Regions from separate parts of the Roseateles sp. DAIF2 genome, predicted to be linked through region 3. Evidence: predicted binding sites of a transcription regulator. Region 3 holds the regulator's gene; each other region holds the start of a gene.

Region 1 (4,348 bases), 110 kb from region 3:
CCATGCCGCCCATGCCGCCGGGCATGCCGCCGGCCGGTGCGTCGTCCTTGGGGGACTCGGCGACCATGGCTTCGGTGGTCAGCATCAGCGAGGCGACCGAAGCGGCGTTCTGCAGCGCGGTGCGGGTGACCTTGGTGGGATCCAGGATGCCCATCTCGATCATGTCGCCGTAGGTGTCGTTGGCGGCATTGAAGCCGTAGTTGCCCTTGCCGGCCAGCACGGCGTTGACGACGACCGAAGCCTCGCCACCGGCGTTGTAGACGATCTCGCGCAGCGGGGCTTCGATGGCCTTCAGGACCAGCTTGATGCCGGCATCCTGGTCGGCGTTGTCGCCCTTGATCTCGCCAGCGGCTTGCTTGGCGCGCAGCAGGGCCACGCCGCCGCCGGCGACGATGCCTTCTTCAACGGCGGCACGGGTGGCGTGCAGCGCGTCTTCCACGCGGGCCTTCTTTTCCTTCATCTCGACTTCGGTGGCGGCGCCAACCTTGATCACGGCAACACCGCCGGCCAGCTTGGCCACGCGCTCTTGCAGCTTCTCACGGTCGTAGTCGCTGGTGGCTTCCTCGATCTGGATGCGCACTTGCTTGACGCGTGCCTCGATGTCGGCAGCGGCGCCCGAGCCGTCGATGATGGTGGTGTTTTCCTTGCCCACTTCGACGCGCTTGGCCTGGCCCAGGTCGGCCAGCGTGACCTTCTCCAGCGACAGGCCCACTTCCTCGGCGATCACCTTGCCGCCGGTCAGGATGGCGATGTCTTCCAGCATGGCCTTGCGACGGTCGCCGAAGCCCGGAGCCTTGACGGCCACGACCTTCAGGATGCCGCGGATGGTGTTGACCACCAGGGTCGCCAGCGCTTCGCCTTCGACTTCCTCGGCGATGATCAGCAGCGGGCGGCCGGCCTTGGCGACGGCTTCCAGCGTCGGCAGCAGGTCACGGATGTTGGACACCTTCTTGTCGTACAGCAGCACGAAGGGGTTGTCCAGGATCGCGGATTGCTTTTCCGGGTTGTTGATGAAGTAGGGCGACAGGTAGCCGCGGTCGAACTGCATGCCTTCGACGACGTCCAGCTCGTTGTTCAGGCTCTTGCCGTCTTCGACGGTGATGACGCCTTCCTTGCCCACCTTGTCCATCGCCGAGGCGATGATTTCGCCGACGTCGGCGTCGGAGTTGGCCGAGATCGTGCCGACCTGGGCGATTTCCTTCGAGGTGGTGGTGGCCTTCGAGGCCTTCTTCAGCTCGGCGACCAGGGCGGTGACCGCCTTGTCGATGCCGCGCTTCAGGTCCATCGGGTTCATGCCGGCGGCCACGTACTTCATGCCTTCGCGCACGATGGCCTGGGCCAGCACGGTGGCGGTGGTGGTGCCGTCACCGGCGTTGTCCGAGGTCTTGGAAGCGACTTCCTTGACCATCTGGGCGCCCATGTTCTGCAGCTTGTCCTTCAGCTCGATTTCCTTGGCGACCGACACACCGTCCTTGGTGACGGTGGGGGCGCCGAACGAGCGCTCCAGCACCACGTTGCGGCCCTTGGGACCCAGCGTGACCTTGACCGCGTTGGCCAGGATGTTCACGCCTTCAACCATGCGGGCACGGGCTTCGCCGCCGAAGACTACGTCTTTTGCTGCCATGTTCAATTCTCCGAATTCAGTTTGATGGGGTGTTGCCCGCTTTCCCGGACCACGCGATGGTGGTTGCCAAGGAAAGCGTAGCGAGCGGTTGCCGGGCTAGGCGGACGGAGCGCAGGGACCGGAACGACCTTCCTGGTCGTGAGGATCCCGAGCACCGCCCAACGACGCCGGGCAGCCGCGCAGTAGCTTTACTTGGCGACCACGGCGAACAGGTCTTCTTCGCGCATCACCAGCAGTTCGTCGCCGTCGACCTTGACGGTCTGGCCGCTGTACTTGCCGAACAGCACGCGGTCGCCAACGGCCACGTTCAGGGCCACGAACTCGCCCTTGTCATTGCGCTTGCCGGGACCCACGGCCAGCACTTCGCCCTGGTCGGGCTTCTCTGCGGCGTTGTCGGGGATGACGATGCCGGAAGCGGTCTTGGTTTCTTGTTCCAGGCGCTTAACGATCACGCGATCGTGCAGAGGACGCAGTTTCATCACATCTCCTTGAGATTTCTCGGTGCTAGTTGGAATGGGTCGCCATGTGAAAGGCACCCATTCACATGCAGGACGTTTACCCGGCGGCCAGGGCCACCGGCTGAGTCGTTAGCACTCGGGCTTGGTGAGTGCTAGCAGATGATTATAAGGACGACTTACGGGCTTTCAAGAGGGGGAAGGTTCGGCCCGGCCGTTCCGGCTCCGCAGCATCCCGGGGGCAAGGCGTCGGGCGAAGCAGGGAGAATCGGCGCCCGGGGCTCTACTATCTACTTGCTTGGGACGGATCGATGGGCGGAGGACGGCGAGGTCGGATTCAGAAAAATCAGGCGCGAGGTATCCGCCCGGGTCGCGCGGCGCCGCGCCCGAAGCCGCGTCGATGAGCAAGCCCCCGCAACCCGGCCGCCCGTCGACCACCCTGCTGGGACCATCACCGGCCTCAACCTCGACCTCCGGCCGGCGCCGGCGGGACCGTCGGCGGCAAGCGAACGCGCTGCTGCTCTCCCTGCTGGTCCATGCCCTGCTGCTGAGCCTGAGCTTTGGCGGCCAGGGCGTGGGCCTGCCGGGGTTTGAGCTGCCCTGGCGCGAGCGCCGTGCCGAGGCGCCCGAGCCGCTGCGAGTCGTGCTGGCGCCGCCCAGGGGGGCTGCTCCGCCGCAGGCGCCGGTAGCGCCGAGCACCGAACCGGCCACGTCCCCGGCTGCGGCGCCAGTGCCGGCTACTCAGACGGTGGTGATGCTTGCGCCGCAGGTGGCCCGGCCGGCGGAGCTTGTGATCGAACCCGAGCCGGTGCCGGCGGAAATGTCGGCGGCAGCCGTCGAGCCCTCGAGCGTGGCGCAAGCGCCAGCGCTGCCCGCGCCGGTCGTCGTGGCCTTGACCCCGTCCGAGAGCGTGACGTGGAGCGTGCCGGCCATGCCCGAGCTGCCGGCCTCCAGCCCGACGGCCGCGCTGCAACGCGCGATGCAGGAGGTGGAGGTGCAGCGGCTGGAGCGGGAACGCCTGGCCGAGGTCGCCAGACTGGCGGCATTGGAGGAGGAACAGCGACGTCGAGAGGCGCGGGAGGATGCCATCCGCCGTGAGGCGGCTGTAGCAGCCGCTGCGAAGGCGGAAGCGGAGGCAGCGCGGCTGGCGGCCGAGCGCGAGGAGCTCGAACGGCGGCAACGGCAACTGGCTACTGCGGCCCGGGAAGAGGATGCGCGACGACAGCAGCAGGCCGCGGCGATGGCGGCTTTGCGCGAGGCCGAGGAGCGTCAGCGTGCCGCCGAGCTGCTGCAGAAGCAGCAGGCGCAGGCCGCTGCGGCAGCCGAGGCCGCGGCGCAGCGGCGGGCACGCGAGGAGGCGGAGTCCGCGCGTGCGGAGGAAGCGGCCAGGGCCGAGGCGGCCCGGCAGGCGGCAGCCAGGGAAGCCGCCGCAGCGGAACGCCAGGCCGCCGAGCGCAGGTTTCAGCAACAGCAGCAGCAAGAGGCCGAGCGCGCGGCCGCAGCAGCTGCCGTCACCAACGCCGCGCAAGCCGCCAAGGCGGCCGCAGCCGCCGAAGCCGCCGCCGCGGCCGAGCGGCGCGAGGCCCGGCTGCGCGAGATCGGCAAGCAGCTGGACGAGGAGGCGGCGCGGCGCGATGCCGCCGCGCGCCAGACAGCGCAGCCCTCGTCAGCCTCCTCGCTGCCGCTGTCGGTCGGCAGCGCGCGGCGCGGCCGGCTGTTCGGGCGCAGCGATCCGAATGCCGAGCTGGCGCTTTATGGCGAGGCGATGAGCCGCAAGATCCAGCTGAACATGGCGACGACGATGGATCTGGCCCGCGACGCCGTCAGGCAGCCGCACCAGGATCCGGTCGTCACGGTGGCGGTGCGCAGTGACGGCTCGGTGGAGTCGATCAGCTTCGTGCGCTCCAGCGGCGTGCCGGCCGTCGACGAGGCGGTGCGCCGCATCGTGCACAGCCAGGCGCCATATCAGGCCTTCTCGCCGGCGCTGGCGCGCGAGTACGACGTGGTCGAGATCCGCCGCAGCTGGCATTTCGACATCACGGTCCGTTTGTACTGACCGGCCGCGGCGCCAGCTCCTGCGGGCGGTAGCGGTCCGCCTGCACCGCCGGGCTCAGGCCATGGGTGAAGACCTCGGCGCCGATCGGCAGCATGTCGGCGTCCCAGTCCAGCCAGTCTTGGCGCAGGCGTTCGAACAGGGCCGGCTCGCGGGTCTTCAGGTTGGCGCGTTCGCGCGGGTCGGCCTCGAGGTCGAACAGGAACTCCTGCTCGT
Region 2 (4,348 bases), 1.8 Mb from region 3:
GCAGCACCTCGTCGACGCTGCGTGCCGCCGGGTCGCCCTCGAAGGCGGCCAGCACATCGCTGTCCAGCAGGCGGCGGATCTGCGGCAGGGCCAGCGCGAACTCGGCCACCAGGCCTTGAGCGCGCGCGGCCAGCTGAGCCTCGGCCTGCTGGCCGCGCGCCGCATAGCGCAGCTCCAGCAGCACCTGCTGGCGCAGCGCCTGCAGCTGGGTGTCGAGCTGGTGGCCGATGTAGAAGTCCTCAGCCTCGGGCCGCAGGTCCGGTGGCCCCAGGCGCAGCGGGAACAGCGCGCCGCGCAGGCCGCCGACGATGCCCTGCAGCAGCTCGGCCGAGGGCAGCTCGCGGCCGCGCGGCTCGTGCAGGCGGTGGCGCTCGCGCCATTCGCGCCGCGCCTGGCGCAGGCCGGCCACGACCTGCTCCAGCGGCAGGTCTTCGGCAGTCGGGGCGGAAGTCGGGGCAGGAATCGGGGGAAGGCCGCTCATGGTTTTCAGTCCTGCTGCCAGGGCAGATGGTGAAAACGCCAGCCATTGCCATGGCCGCGCTGGCCCTGCGCATCGAGATCGCCCTCGAAGCCCTCGAGCACGTTATAGACCTTGGTGAAACCGGCCTTGGCGGCCGCTTCGGCGGCCAGTGCCGAGCGCCTGCCGCTGCGGCACAGCAGCAGCACCGGGCGGTCCTTGCGGCCCCCCAGCTTGGCTTCCAGCTCGCGCACGAAGCGCGGGTTGCGGGTCAGGCCGGTGCCGCTGGCCCAGGGCACCTGCAGGCTGTCCGGCACATGGCCGACGAAGCGGTATTCCTCGGGCGAGCGCACATCGACCAGGGTCAGGGCGCCGGCCGACACCAGCTGCCAGGCCAGCGGCGGCGGCAGGCCGCCGGCATAGGCCAGGCCCGCGTCGCGGGCGGCTTGGCGGGCCTCGTCCAGCGCCTGCTGCAGCGGCGCGGGCAAGACCTGGCCCTCGGTTGTTGGGTTGGATTCTTCGGTAGGCAATACAGGGGCGTTGTGGCTCATCGGCGAGGCGATCCTGGTCCGGGGTGAATGGGGTGGACCCAGCTTAAGAAGCCCGGCGCATGCAAGGAACTGCGGCTTTGGAGCTTGCTTATGCGCAATTCGGGTATCGCGCGGCCGCATAAGCACATGCGCAGGCCTTCCTTGGGTGTCAGCACTGTGCTGCCTAGAGTGCCAACAAGACCCGCCGCGGCGGCGGGCCGAACCAAGCTCAGCCCCTACACAGGAGAAGCGCCATGGCATTGCGCCCCTTGAATGACCGCATCATCGTCAAACGCAGCGAACCCGAACTGAAGACCGCCAGCGGCATCGTGATCCCCGACTCCGCCGGCGAGAAGCCCGAGCAGGGCGAGGTGCTGGCCGTCGGCCCCGGCCGGCGCACCGAGCGCGGCGACTATCTCGCGCCCTCGGTCAAGGTTGGCGACAAGGTGATCTTCGGCAAGTACAGCGGCCAGACCGTCAAGCTCGACGGCGACGAACTGCTGGTCGTGCGCGAGGAAGACCTGTTCGCGGTCATCGTCGACAAGAACTGAACATCCGGAACGAACAGAGAAAGAAAGAGAGCCTTCCATGGCAGCCAAGCAAGTCATCTTCGGCGACGACGCCCGCCACAAGATCGTTCGCGGCGTCAACATCCTGGCCGACGCGGTCAAGGTCACCCTGGGCCCGAAGGGCCGCAACGTGGTGCTGGAGCGCAGCTTCGGCGCGCCCACCGTGACCAAGGACGGGGTCTCGGTGGCCAAGGAGATCGAGCTGAAAGACCGCTACGAGAACATCGGCGCCCAGCTGGTCAAGGAGGTGGCGAGCCGCACCAGCGACAACGCCGGCGACGGCACCACCACCGCCACCGTGCTGGCGCAGGCCATCGTGCGCGAGGGCTTCAAATATGTGGCCGCGGGGCTGAACCCGGCCGACCTGAAGCGCGGCATCGACAAGGCGGTTGTGGCCCTGGTGGCCGAGGTCAAGCACATCGCCAAGCCGACCACCACCAGCAAGGAGATCGCCCAGGTCGGCGCGATCTCGGCCAATGCCGACTGGGACATCGGCCAGATCATCGCCGACGCGATCGACAAGGTCGGCAAGGAGGGCGTGATCACGGTCGAGGACGGCAAGAGCCTGGCCAACGAGCTCTCGGTGGTCGAGGGTCTGCAGTTCGACCGCGGCTATCTGAGCCCCTATTTCATCAACAACAGCGAGCGCCAGCTGGCCCAGCTGGACAACCCGCTGGTGCTGCTGGTCGACAAGAAGGTCAGCAATATCCGCGACCTGCTGCCGACGCTCGAAGCCGTGGCCAAGGCCGGCCGGCCGCTCCTGATCATTGCCGAGGACATCGAGGGTGAGGCCCTGGCCACCCTGGTGGTCAACTCGATCCGCGGCATCCTGAAGGTGGTGGCGGTGAAGGCGCCGGGCTTCGGCGACCGCCGCAAGGCCATCCTGGAGGACATCGCGATCCTGACCGGCGGCAAGGTGATCGCCGAGGAGGTCGGCCTGACCCTGGAGAAGGTCACCCTGGCCGACCTGGGCCAGGCCAAGCGGGTCGAGGTCGGCAAGGAGAACAGCACCCTGATCGACGGCGCCGGCTCGGTCGAGCAGATCCAGGCGCGCGTCAAGCAGCTGCGCGCCCAGATCGACGAGGCCACCAGCGACTACGACCGCGAGAAGCTGCAGGAGCGCGTGGCCAAGCTGGCCGGTGGCGTCGCGGTGATCAAGGTCGGCGCGGCCACCGAGGTCGAGCTCAAGGAGAAGAAGGCCCGCGTCGAGGACGCGCTGCATGCGACCCGCGCCGCGGTGGAGGAGGGCGTGGTGCCCGGCGGCGGCGTGGCCCTGCTGCGTGCGCGCCAGGCGCTGGGCGCCCTGAGCGGCGACAATGCCGACCAGAACGCCGGCATCCGCCTGGTTCTGCGCGCGATCGAGGAGCCGCTGCGCCAGATCGTCGCCAATGCCGGCGACGAGCCCAGCGTGGTGGTCGACAAGGTGCTGCAGGGCCAGGGCAACTTCGGCTACAACGCCGCCCAGGGCAGCTACGGCGACCTGGTCGAGCAGGGCGTGCTGGACCCGGCCAAGGTCACGCGCACCGCGCTGCAGAACGCCGCCTCGGTCGCCAGCCTGATCCTGACCACCGAGGCCATCGTCGCCGAACTGGCCGAGGACAAGCCGGCCCCGGCCGGCCTGCCCGGCGGTGCCGGCGGCTTTGGCGGGCCGGAGTTCTAAAGCGCTACGCTAAGCGGCTCGGGGCCGACCCGGCCCCACCAGCCGCCGGGCTCCGATGCGAGGGTCTTGCCGGCCTGGCGGCCGGCAAGACTGCCCTGCGGTACTCGCGCCGCGGGGCGGGCGCTCAACTCCCTACGCTCGCCTGCGGCTCGCTGCGGGCAGACAGTAGCGCCCAGTCAGTCCATGAAGCGCGCTGACGCGCGCGCCCCGCGCCGCTGCGTTCCTCGGCCTCGCAAAGTCGCCCGGCAACTGGCGGGGCCGGGTCTGCCGGCAGCACCGCGGTCTGCCAAGAAGATGGCAGGCCTAGGCCGCGGCCGTCTTCCGGCCAACCGGCCGGAAGCGCCAGCGTGCCAGCCACAGCAGGGCCACGACGGCCGCCAGGCCGCTGAGCCCACAGATCCAGGGAGCCGGCGCGAGCCAGCCTGTTTCGCCGGGATAGATGCGCCACAGCGCGCCCAGTGCCACCGCATGGGCGGCGGCCACCAAGAGCGCGGCGCTGTAGTCATGCAGGCGTCGCGCGTCGTTGGTGCCGGCCGCCCAGGCCGGGTCGGCGTTGTAGCCGGGCAGCTCCTGCGGCTCGTTGCCCAGCCGCTCCAGCTCGGCCAGGAAGCGGCGTAGATGGGTCAGCGAGCGCTCGGTCTTGTAGTTCAGCATCACCAGGCACAGCGAGGCGACCGGGAAACCCAGCGCCAGCCATTCGACCGGCACGCGCGGGCCGCCGGCGTCGGGCCGCAGCGCGACCAGTGCGGCCAGCAGGCCCAGCACCAGGGTGGTGTAGAGCGCCAGCAGCTGCTGGCGCAGGCCGATGCGCACGTTCAGTTCGTTGGCGACCGCGATATAGCGGTAGTTGGCGTCGACGGGTTTGATACTGCTCATGTGGGATTCGGGCGGCTGGGATCAGGCCGCATGTTGCCAGCGTTTGATGAACCGACATGTGCTGGCGCAGCAAGCCCTTCGACCGGCTTGTTCCTCAGGCAGCGCAGAAGCAATGACGATTTGATTCGTTCACCGGCCAGCCTCGCGCTGCGAGCATCGGGGATCCCCAATCCGGAGTCCCCGATGAGCGTAGAAAAACTATTGCGCCAGCTGTCGCTGGCCGTGCTGGCCCTGGCCAGCCTCTTGCTGCTGCCGC
Region 3 (4,348 bases):
GTCGCCGTGCAGCAGGCTGGCCAGGCTCTGCATGTCGAAATTGACGCTGGCGTCGCGCCCGGCCACGATCTCCAGCCGCACCTCGCCGGAGTCCGGCAGCACGATCGGGCGGTTGGACAGCGCATGCGAAGCGATCGGCACCAGCACCCAGCCAGCGATGCTGGGATGCATGATGGGGCCGCCAGATGACAGGGAGTAGGCGGTCGAGCCGGTCGGGGAGGCGACGATCACGCCGTCGGCGCGCATATTGGCGACGAACTCGTCGCCCACGTCCACCTTCAGCTCCACCATCGAGGCGGTGGCGCCGCGGCTGACCACCACATCGTTGAGCGCCAGGCCCTCGAAGATGCAATCGCCGTCGCGCCAGACGGCGCCCTCCAGCATCGCGCGCTGCTCCTTCTCGTAGTCGCCGGCCAGGATCGGCGCCAGCGCCTCGCGAAAGCGCTCCAGCGAGATATCGGTGATGAAGCCCAGGCGCCCCTGGTTGATGCCGACCAGCGGGGTGCCATGTCTTGCCATGTCGCGCGCGAAGCCGAGCATCGTGCCGTCGCCGCCGACGACGATCGCCAGGTCGCATTGCGCGCCCATCTCGTCGTTGGAGAGGGCGGGGTAGTCGGTGATGCCGGTGTTCTCGGCGGTCTCGCGTTCCAGGGAAACATCCAATCCCTGAGCGGCCACGAATTCGGCAACCTCCTCCAGGACCGGCCGGATGCCGCGGGCTTGATGTTTGCCCACGATGGCCGCATGTCGGAACGGTGTAGGAGGAGGCTTCGTGACCATGCGCAGAATTACACCACAGCGATGTGAATGCCCGCTGACCGTGGCGCTGCAGTCCGTACAATGACCGCCATGCTCGACGAGCGCTCCAGATCCCTGCTGAAAACCCTGGTCGAACGCTATATCGCGGACGGCCAGCCCGTCGGTTCGCGCACGCTTTCCAAGGCCTCCGGCCTGGAGCTGAGCCCGGCGACGATCCGCAATGTGATGGCGGACCTGGAGGAGCTGGGCCTGATCGCCAGCCCGCACACCAGCGCCGGCCGCATCCCGACCGCACGCGGCTACCGCCTCTTCGTCGACACCATGCTGACCGCCCAGCAGGGCCTGGTGACCGACACCCGGCCGCTGGAGAGCCAGCTGCTGCCGGACCAGCCGCAGCGCGTGATCGCCAACGCCGCGCAGCTGCTGTCCAACCTGTCGAGCTTCGTCGGCGTCGTGACCGCGCCGCGCAAGCCCAGCGTGTTCCACCACATCGAGTTCCTGCGCCTGGGCGAACGCCGGGTGCTGGTGATCATGGTCTCGCCGGACGGCGATGTGCAGAACCGGGTCATCTTCACCGCCCAGGACCTGAGCCAGTCCGAGCTGGCCGAGGCCAGCAACCGGCTCAACAGCCATTACGCCGGCCTGAGCCTGGAGGCGGTGCGCGAGCGGCTGAAGAGCGAGGTCGACGCGCTGCGCGGCGAGATCGCGCAGCTGATGAGCGCGGCCGTGCAGGTCGGCACCGAGGCGATGCAGCATGAGGAGGACCGCGTCGTCGTCTCCGGCGAGCGCAACCTGCTGACCGTGCAGGACTTCAGCCACGACATGGGCAGCCTGCGGCGCCTGTTCGACCTGTTCGAGCAGAAGACCCAGCTGATGCGCCTGCTGGACGTCTCCAGCCGCGCCGAGGGCGTGCGCATCTACATCGGCGGCGAGAGCCAGGTCGTGCCCTACGAGGAGCTGTCGATCGTCTCCGCGCCCTACGAGGTCGACGGTCAGGTCGTCGGCACCCTGGGCGTGATCGGCCCGACCCGCATGGCCTACGACCGCATGATCCAGATCGTCGACATCACCTCGCGGATGGTGACGAACGCGCTGTCGCAGAAGTGATGGCGGCGGGCGCCCGCGAGGCACCCTTACAATCGCGCGCTTCGGGCCGTTAGCTCAGATGGTTAGAGCAGAGGACTCATAATCCTTTGGTCACAGGTTCAAGTCCTGTACGGCCTACCAAATAAGTAAAACACTTAGCCGAATATTTTCGTTCGTGCTTTGTTGCCTCTTGGGCTCATGTAGCCGCCATGTAGCCGCGACGTCGGATTTTGCATTGGTGGCCATCAGCATCCGATCAATGTTCCAGTGTTGCATAGCCAAGGTTCTTGGCGCTGGCTTTGGTTGCGGACCAGCCCGCTGTGATGGCCTTGCCGCCATAGTTCGGCAATTCAACGGATTTGCTAGCATCCCGAGCTTAAATTTGCCATCGACGGCAATTCATGAAAGCGATCAAGGGAGTGGTTCCTATGAGCCGACTGTTGGCTATATGCCTCTTGCTATGGGCCACGGCTGTTGCGCAAGCAGCTCCAAGCTCAGTGGTTGCATCGCAAGACGACTTGAACGCTTTCAAGGAATTGCATGAATCGACCCGGATTCAGTAGACACCTTCGAGTCTCAATCTGAGGCCCAATAGGAGGTGCCATGAAGACCAACCAACCCTACCCAGAAGAATTCAAGATCGAGGCGGTCAAGCAGATCACGGAGCGAGGCCACCGGGTGGCCGACGTGTCGGCACGGATCGGAGTGAGCCAGCACAGCCTGTACAAGTGGATCAAGGTGTACTCGGCGCCGGGCGCCGAGCGGCAGGCACAGGTCTCGCAGGCCGAGGAACTGCGGCGGCTGAAGGCCGAGCTGCGGCGCGTGACCGAGGAGCGCGACATCCTAAAAAAGGCCGCCGCGTACTTTGCCAAACAGTCCGGGTGAGGTACGCGTTCATCAAGGCGCACGAGGCCCAGTACAGCGTGCGGCGCATGTGCAAGGTGATGCAGGTGCACCCGAGCGGCTATTACGCATGGAGGGCTGAGCCGCAGAGCGCCAGGGCCAAGGATGACCTGCGGCTGACCGGGCTGCTCAAGCAGGCCTGGTTGGAGAGCGGCGGCGTGTACGGCTATCGCAAGCTGACGCTGGACATGCGCGACCTCGGCGAGCGCTGCGGCAAGCACCGCGTGGCGCGGCTGCTCAAGCTCGAAGGTCTGCGCTCGCAGACCGGCTACCGGCGCCGCCCAGGCGTGCGCGGGGGCAGGCCTGCAGTCGTTGCACCCAACCACCTGCAGCGCCAGTTCACGGCGGCCGAGCCCAACCAGTCCTGGGTGACCGACATCACCTACATCCGCACGCACGAGGGATGGCTGTACCTGGCGGTCGTGGTCGACCTGTTCTCGCGCCAGGTGGTGGGCTGGTCGATGGGCAGTCGCATCGACACCAGCCTGGTGCTGGATGCACTGCTGATGGCGTTATGGCGCCGCCAGCCCAGACAGGCCGTTACGGTCCACTCCGACCAGGGCTGCCAGTTCACCGGCCATGAGTGGCAGACGTTCCTGCGCGACCACAACCTGGTCAGCAGCATGAGCCGGCGCGGCAACTGCCATGACAACGCCGTGGCCGAGAGCTTCTTCCAGTTGCTCAAGCGCGAGCGCATCCGCCGCCAGGTCTATGCCACGCGCAACGACGCCCGCGCCGACGTCTTCAACTACATCGAGATGTTTTACAACCCCAAGCGGCGTCACGGAACCGCCGGCGACACTTCGCCCGTTGAGTTCGAACGACGCCATTCCCAACGGCTCATGGGTGTCTAGGAAACCCGGGTCGATTCAGCAACAAAGTAAGTGGGAGTCACAAAAGGAGCTTCAAGTCAAAGATGTTGAGGCTTTGCGCCAACAAATAGCCGCCGTTGACAAGCGTGTAGATGACCAGTTGGCGCAGCTAAGCCAAAGCGTTGACCGCTTTGGCGTTGTGATCGCCATACTGAGCGCCGGCATCACGGTGTTGCTGGTTTTGGGTGGATTCCTGGGGTATCGCAATGCCAAGTCGGAAGCCAAGGAAGCGGCCGCAGATATTGCGAAGACTGGCGCACAAGAGTGGTTTGACAAGCAGGCAAAGGAGCTGAAAGAGCAAATAGAAGCATTGGCGAAAAAAGCTGCACAGGTGCATGTGGAAATGGATGGCCACGCCCAACAGGTACAAGCGCACGCGGCTGATGTTGCAAAAGCGATTAGTACAGCGCAAGAGTCAATTGGCAAAGCCGGGACCCAGCCCCCATCTGATCTGGAAGAGTCAACGAGAGTGCTTGCTCAACGCGACCGTGAATTGAAGGCATCCAACGAAGACCGCTACTCTTTCGATGATTGGAATACTCGCGCCCATGCCGCCTACACTGCCGATGCGCTGGAAGACGCTGCCTATTTTTGGCTCAAAGCTGCAGGGGTTGCCAATGCCGGTGCTGCCAACGTTGCACGGGTGCTAGTCAATCGTGGTATCACTCAAGCCCAACTGAAGCAGAGCGAAGCCGCGATTGCCACCTACGACGAGGTGCTACGTCGCT
Region 4 (4,348 bases), 2.6 Mb from region 3:
GGATGGAAGCTGTGGCGCGAGTATTCGGATACCCTGGCGCGCGCCACCTTCCGTTTCTCGATCTGGCATCTGTCGCTGCTGTTCGCGGCTCTGCTGCTGGACCATTACCTGACGCCCCTGCTGACATGATGACGACGAAGACGACCAAACGCCATTTCCTGCTCGGCCTGACGGCCACTGCTTCCGCCCTGCTGCTCGCCGGCTGCGACAAGCTCGGCGGCGCCGGCAAGCCGGCCTTCAAGGGCATCGACCTGAGCGGCGCCGAATATGCGCGCGAGCTGAAGCTGACCGACCAGGACGGCCGCGAGCGCACCCTGGGCGACTTCAAGGGCAAGGTGCTGGTGGTGTTCTTCGGCTTCACCCAATGCCCCGACGTCTGCCCGACGACGATGGCCGAGCTGGCCCAGGTCAAGAAGTCGCTCGGCGCGGACGGCGACAAGGTGCAGGGCATCTTCGTCACGGTCGACCCGGAGCGCGACACCGCCGAGCTGCTGAAGGCCTACCTGCAGAGCTTCGACCCCAGCTTCGTCGCGCTGCGCGGCAGCGAGGAGCAGACCAAGGCCGCGGCCAAGGAGTTCAAGGTCTTCTACGCCAAGGTGCCCGGCAAGACCGACGGCAGCTACACGATGGACCACACCGCGGCCAGCTTCATCTTCGACACCCAGGGCCGGGTGCGCGTGTTCTCGCGCTACGGCTCCGGCGCGCAGGCGCTGGCCGACGACATCAAGCTGCTGCTGGCCGAGAAGGCTTGAGCCGCGCCATCGCCTCGCCCATGATCGGCGGCCTGCGCGCGCTGCTGCTCGGCCTGTTGCTCATCGCTATCGCCGGCCCGGCGCGGGCGGCGGAGCCGCTGAGCCAGTTCAATGTGATGCTGCTGCAGCCGAGCGCGGTGCTGGAGCAGCGGGTGCCCAGCGTCGATGCGATGGCGGCCTATATCAAGGCGATCGAGGCCGCCGCGCGCGAGGCCGTGCTGGCCAGCGAGACGCGCCAGGCGGTGGCCGGCTTCATCGTCGTCGCGGTGCGGCCCGGCCCGCAGTCCCGGGTCTGGCTCGATTTCGACGGCCTGACCGATCTCGGGCTGCAGCGCCGGCTCACCGAGCGGATCCAGGCCGTGCCGCCCTTCGAGGCGCGGCAGGGCCCGGTCGTGTTCGCGCTGAAGCTCGCCACCTGGGGCGCCCGCGCCTCCAAACGCATGGCACCCTCGCCGCAGGCCTGGAAGCAGGCCGCGCCGGCCGGCGGCGGCGCCCCGCTCGAGGTGGGCGAGCTGGTCGAGCGGCTCTGGGCGGACTAGCTCAGTCCAGGAAGCGCGCCCGTGTCGCCTCGCTCGGCCGCAGGCATTGCGCCGCGCGGCCGAACAGGCGGTAGCGGTGCCGCGCGATCCAGCGGTAGGCCGGATCGCGCAGCGGCGCCGGGATCAGCCAGGCCGCCCAGACCAGGCGCCAGGGCCAGCCCAGCGCATGCAGCACCCGCAGGATGGCCGCGGTGTGCTGCCAGCTGCGCGCGCCGTCGACCACCAGCAGGGTCTGCAGCCCCTCCTCGGTCGGCAGCCCGGCCGCGGCCAGCAGGCGCCGCCCGGTCTGGCCCTGCATCGAGGCGAAGCGCAGGCGGCCGCGCCGGTCATGCCGCAGCAGGAACTGCACCCAGCCGTTGCACAGCAGGCAATGGCCATCGAACACGACGATGATCATGGGATGCCTTCCTCCTCCAGCTCCAGATGGCCCTGGTAGGCGGCGACCACGCCGACCCAGGGCAGCGCCGCGCTGACCTCGAAATGCAGCCGGCTGCCGTTGCCGCGCTCCTGCGCGACGAGGCGCGGCAGCAGCCAGCGCGGGCAGGGCAGGCCGAGGAAGCGCAGGCCGATCAGGCGCATGCGCAGCAGGCCTTCTTCCCGGTCGGCCTGCAGTTCGAAACGCAGGCGCGCGGCACCGAGCCGCTCCTCCAGATGCCCGCCGGCGACCGCCCGAAAGTACGAGCGCATCGGCCGCTGTTCCGGAAAGCAGCGGGTCCAGGTCTCCTGAGTCACGCCGGCCTCGAGCAGGAAGCGGATGGCACCCCGGCTGGCGCGCTGCGGCGAGCCCAGGCAGGCGGCCAGCAGCCGGCCCGCCAGCGAGGCCGGCGCCGCGGTCTCGACCCGGCCGTGCAGTTCCCGGCTTCCCCGCAGGCGATGAAAGCGCTGCACGGCCGCCGGCAGCGCCGCATAGGACGAGGGGCCGAGCAGGCCTTCGTAGAGCGACGCGGGCCGACTCATGAGTTCGGCATGAAAAAAAGCCCCGGCATGCCGGGGCTTCGTGGGGCGCGGGAGGCGGGCAAGCGATTGGGCCTCAGGGACCTCAGGCCGCCACCAGCGCCTTCTTCATCTTCTTCATCGCCGCCACCTCGATCTGGCGGATGCGCTCGGCCGAGACGCCGTATTCGGCGGCCAGCTCATGCAGGGTCATGCCGCCCGAGCTGTCGTCGTTGACCTTCAGCCAGCGCTCCTCGACGATGCGGCGGCTGCGCTCGTCCAGCGCGTCCAGCGCGCGGGCGATGCCATTGCCGGCCAGATCGTCGCGCGTGCGGTTCTCCAGCACGCGGGTCGGCTCCTGGCTCTCGTCGGCCAGGTAGGCGATCGGGGCGAAGCTGTTCTCGCCGTCGTCGTCGGTCTGCGGCTCCAGGGCCACGTCGCCGCCGGACAGGCGCGTCTCCATCTCCAGCACTTCCTCGCGCTTGACGTTGAGCTCGCGCGCCACATGCTCCAGCTCGCTCTCGGTCAGGGTGTTGCGGTGCGTCTGGCCCTCGCCGGCCTCTTCCTTGAGGCTGTGCTTCATCGAGCGCAGGTTGAAGAACAGCTTGCGCTGGGCCTTGGTCGTCGCGACCTTGACCATGCGCCAGTTCTTCAGGATGTATTCGTGGATCTCGGCCTTGATCCAGTGCATGGCGTAGCTGACCAGGCGCACGCCCTGGTCCGGGTCGAAGCGCTTGACCGCCTTCATCAGGCCCACATTGCCTTCCTGGATCAGGTCGCCCTGCGGCAGGCCATAGCCCAGGTACTGGCGCGAGATCGACACCACCAGGCGCAGGTGCGACAGCACCAGGCGGCCGGCGGCCTCCAGGTCGCCGTTTTCACGCAGACGGCGGGCAAACGACAGCTCCTCTTCGGGTGTCAGCAGCGGCAGGCGGTTGACGGCCGAGATATAGGCATCCAGGTTGCCCAGCGAGGGCACCAGGGCCCAAGGGTCGCGAACAGCCAATGCGGTCGGTGCGGTCATTCAATGTCCTCCAGCCAAGGGAGCCCAGGGGCTCCCGACGACTGCAATATTAGCACTCCCTACAAATGAGTGCTAAGGCCGCAAAATGCAATGCTGCAGTGAAGATTTGTGAACAATCACCGCGATAGTGATCGCTAACAAGTTCAGTCGACTAGGCCGAAGTCCGGGCCGGCGACCATGCCTTCGATGTCCAGCAGGATCAGCATGCGCTCGCCGATCTTGCCCAGGCCGGTGATGTAGCGGGCGTCGATTGCCGCGCCGATCTCGGGCGGCGGCTTGACCGCGTCGGCGGCCAGTTCCAGCACGTCGGAGACCGAATCGACCACGATGCCGACCACCCGGCCCATCACATTGAGCACGATCGTGACGGTGAAGGCGCCGTACTCGGCGTTCTGGCCCAGGCGCAGCCGCAGGTCGACGATCGGCACGATCACGCCGCGCAGGTTCACCACGCCCTTGACGAAGGCCGGGGCGTTGGCGATCCGGGTCGGCGCCTCGTAGGAGCGGATCTCCTGCACCTTCAGGATGTCGATGCCGTACTCCTCGGCACCGATGCGGAAGGTCAGGCATTGCCGGGCGACGCCGACCGGCTCATTGACGGTGACCAGGGCGGAGGAGGGGGCAGGGGCGATGGCGGTTGAGCTCATGGGCGGTCCGGCGGGAGGGAGTCGTATTTTGCACGGCGCGCGCGGCCCGGCCCTCAGGCCGGCTGCAGCAGGCGGTCCAGCAGCGCGAGCAATTCACGCACATCGACCGGTTTGGTCAGGTACTGTTGCACGCCCGCGGCATGGCTGCGCTCGATCTGCTCGGGCAGCGCATTGGCCGAGACCGCCACCACCGGCAGCTCCGCGCATCGCGGCGCCTCGCGCAGCCGGCGCAGCACGCTTAAGCCGTCGGTGTCGGGCAACTGCATGTCCAGCAGCAGCAGGTCCGGCGGCTCGGCCAGCACCGCGGCCAGGCCGCTGGCGCCGTCGCCATAGACCTGCAGATGCAGCTGCGGCCGCTGCGCCAGCACGCCGCGCATCACCTCGACATTGGTGAGGTTGTCCTCGATATAGACCACGCGCCGGCGCTGTGCCGGCGCCGGCGCCGCATCGGCC

The links. Region 3 encodes HrcA, which represses chaperone genes, less so after heat shock. Its sites were predicted from a motif close to TTAGCACTCNNNNNNNNNGAGTGCTAA; they were not measured.
Region 1: groES (co-chaperone GroES) is a predicted target of HrcA. The motif match lies at 2,212-2,238, and genes of this name have one in related genera.
Region 2: G8A07_RS13835 (co-chaperone GroES) is a predicted target of HrcA. The motif match lies at 1,157-1,183, and genes of this name have one in related genera.
Region 4: rpoH (RNA polymerase sigma factor RpoH) is a predicted target of HrcA. The motif match lies at 3,298-3,324, and genes of this name have one in related genera.

The regions. Positions count from the first base shown of each region.
Region 1 is NZ_CP049919.1:4,981,179-4,985,526, reverse strand. It holds gene groL (chaperonin GroEL) at 1-1,624, opposite strand, end outside; gene groES (co-chaperone GroES) at 1,813-2,103, opposite strand; gene G8A07_RS22980 (TonB C-terminal domain-containing protein) at 2,480-4,135, shown strand; gene G8A07_RS22975 (sulfatase-like hydrolase/transferase) at 4,116-4,348, opposite strand, start outside.
Region 2 is NZ_CP049919.1:3,029,125-3,033,472, forward strand. It holds gene epsC (serine O-acetyltransferase EpsC) at 1-481, opposite strand, end outside; gene G8A07_RS13830 (rhodanese-like domain-containing protein) at 487-1,008, opposite strand; gene G8A07_RS13835 (co-chaperone GroES) at 1,242-1,538, shown strand; gene groL (chaperonin GroEL) at 1,576-3,216, shown strand; gene G8A07_RS13845 (hypothetical protein) at 3,520-4,092, opposite strand; gene G8A07_RS13850 (ABC transporter substrate-binding protein) at 4,276-4,348, shown strand, end outside.
Region 3 is NZ_CP049919.1:4,869,868-4,874,215, reverse strand. It holds gene G8A07_RS22485 (NAD kinase) at 1-780, opposite strand, end outside; gene hrcA (heat-inducible transcriptional repressor HrcA) at 850-1,866, shown strand; tRNA gene G8A07_RS22475 (tRNA-Ile) at 1,910-1,986, shown strand; one part of gene G8A07_RS22470 (IS3 family transposase) at 2,449-2,689, shown strand; one part of gene G8A07_RS22470 (IS3 family transposase) at 2,689-3,602, shown strand; gene G8A07_RS27965 (hypothetical protein) at 3,559-4,348, shown strand, end outside.
Region 4 is NZ_CP049919.1:1,466,073-1,470,420, forward strand. It holds gene cyoE (heme o synthase) at 1-129, shown strand, start outside; gene G8A07_RS06860 (SCO family protein) at 129-752, shown strand; gene G8A07_RS06865 (hypothetical protein) at 749-1,291, shown strand; gene G8A07_RS06870 (thiol-disulfide oxidoreductase DCC family protein) at 1,293-1,685, opposite strand; gene G8A07_RS06875 (DUF4166 domain-containing protein) at 1,685-2,248, opposite strand; gene rpoH (RNA polymerase sigma factor RpoH) at 2,331-3,248, opposite strand; gene G8A07_RS06885 (chemotaxis protein CheW) at 3,392-3,895, opposite strand; gene G8A07_RS06890 (CHASE domain-containing protein) at 3,949-4,348, opposite strand, start outside.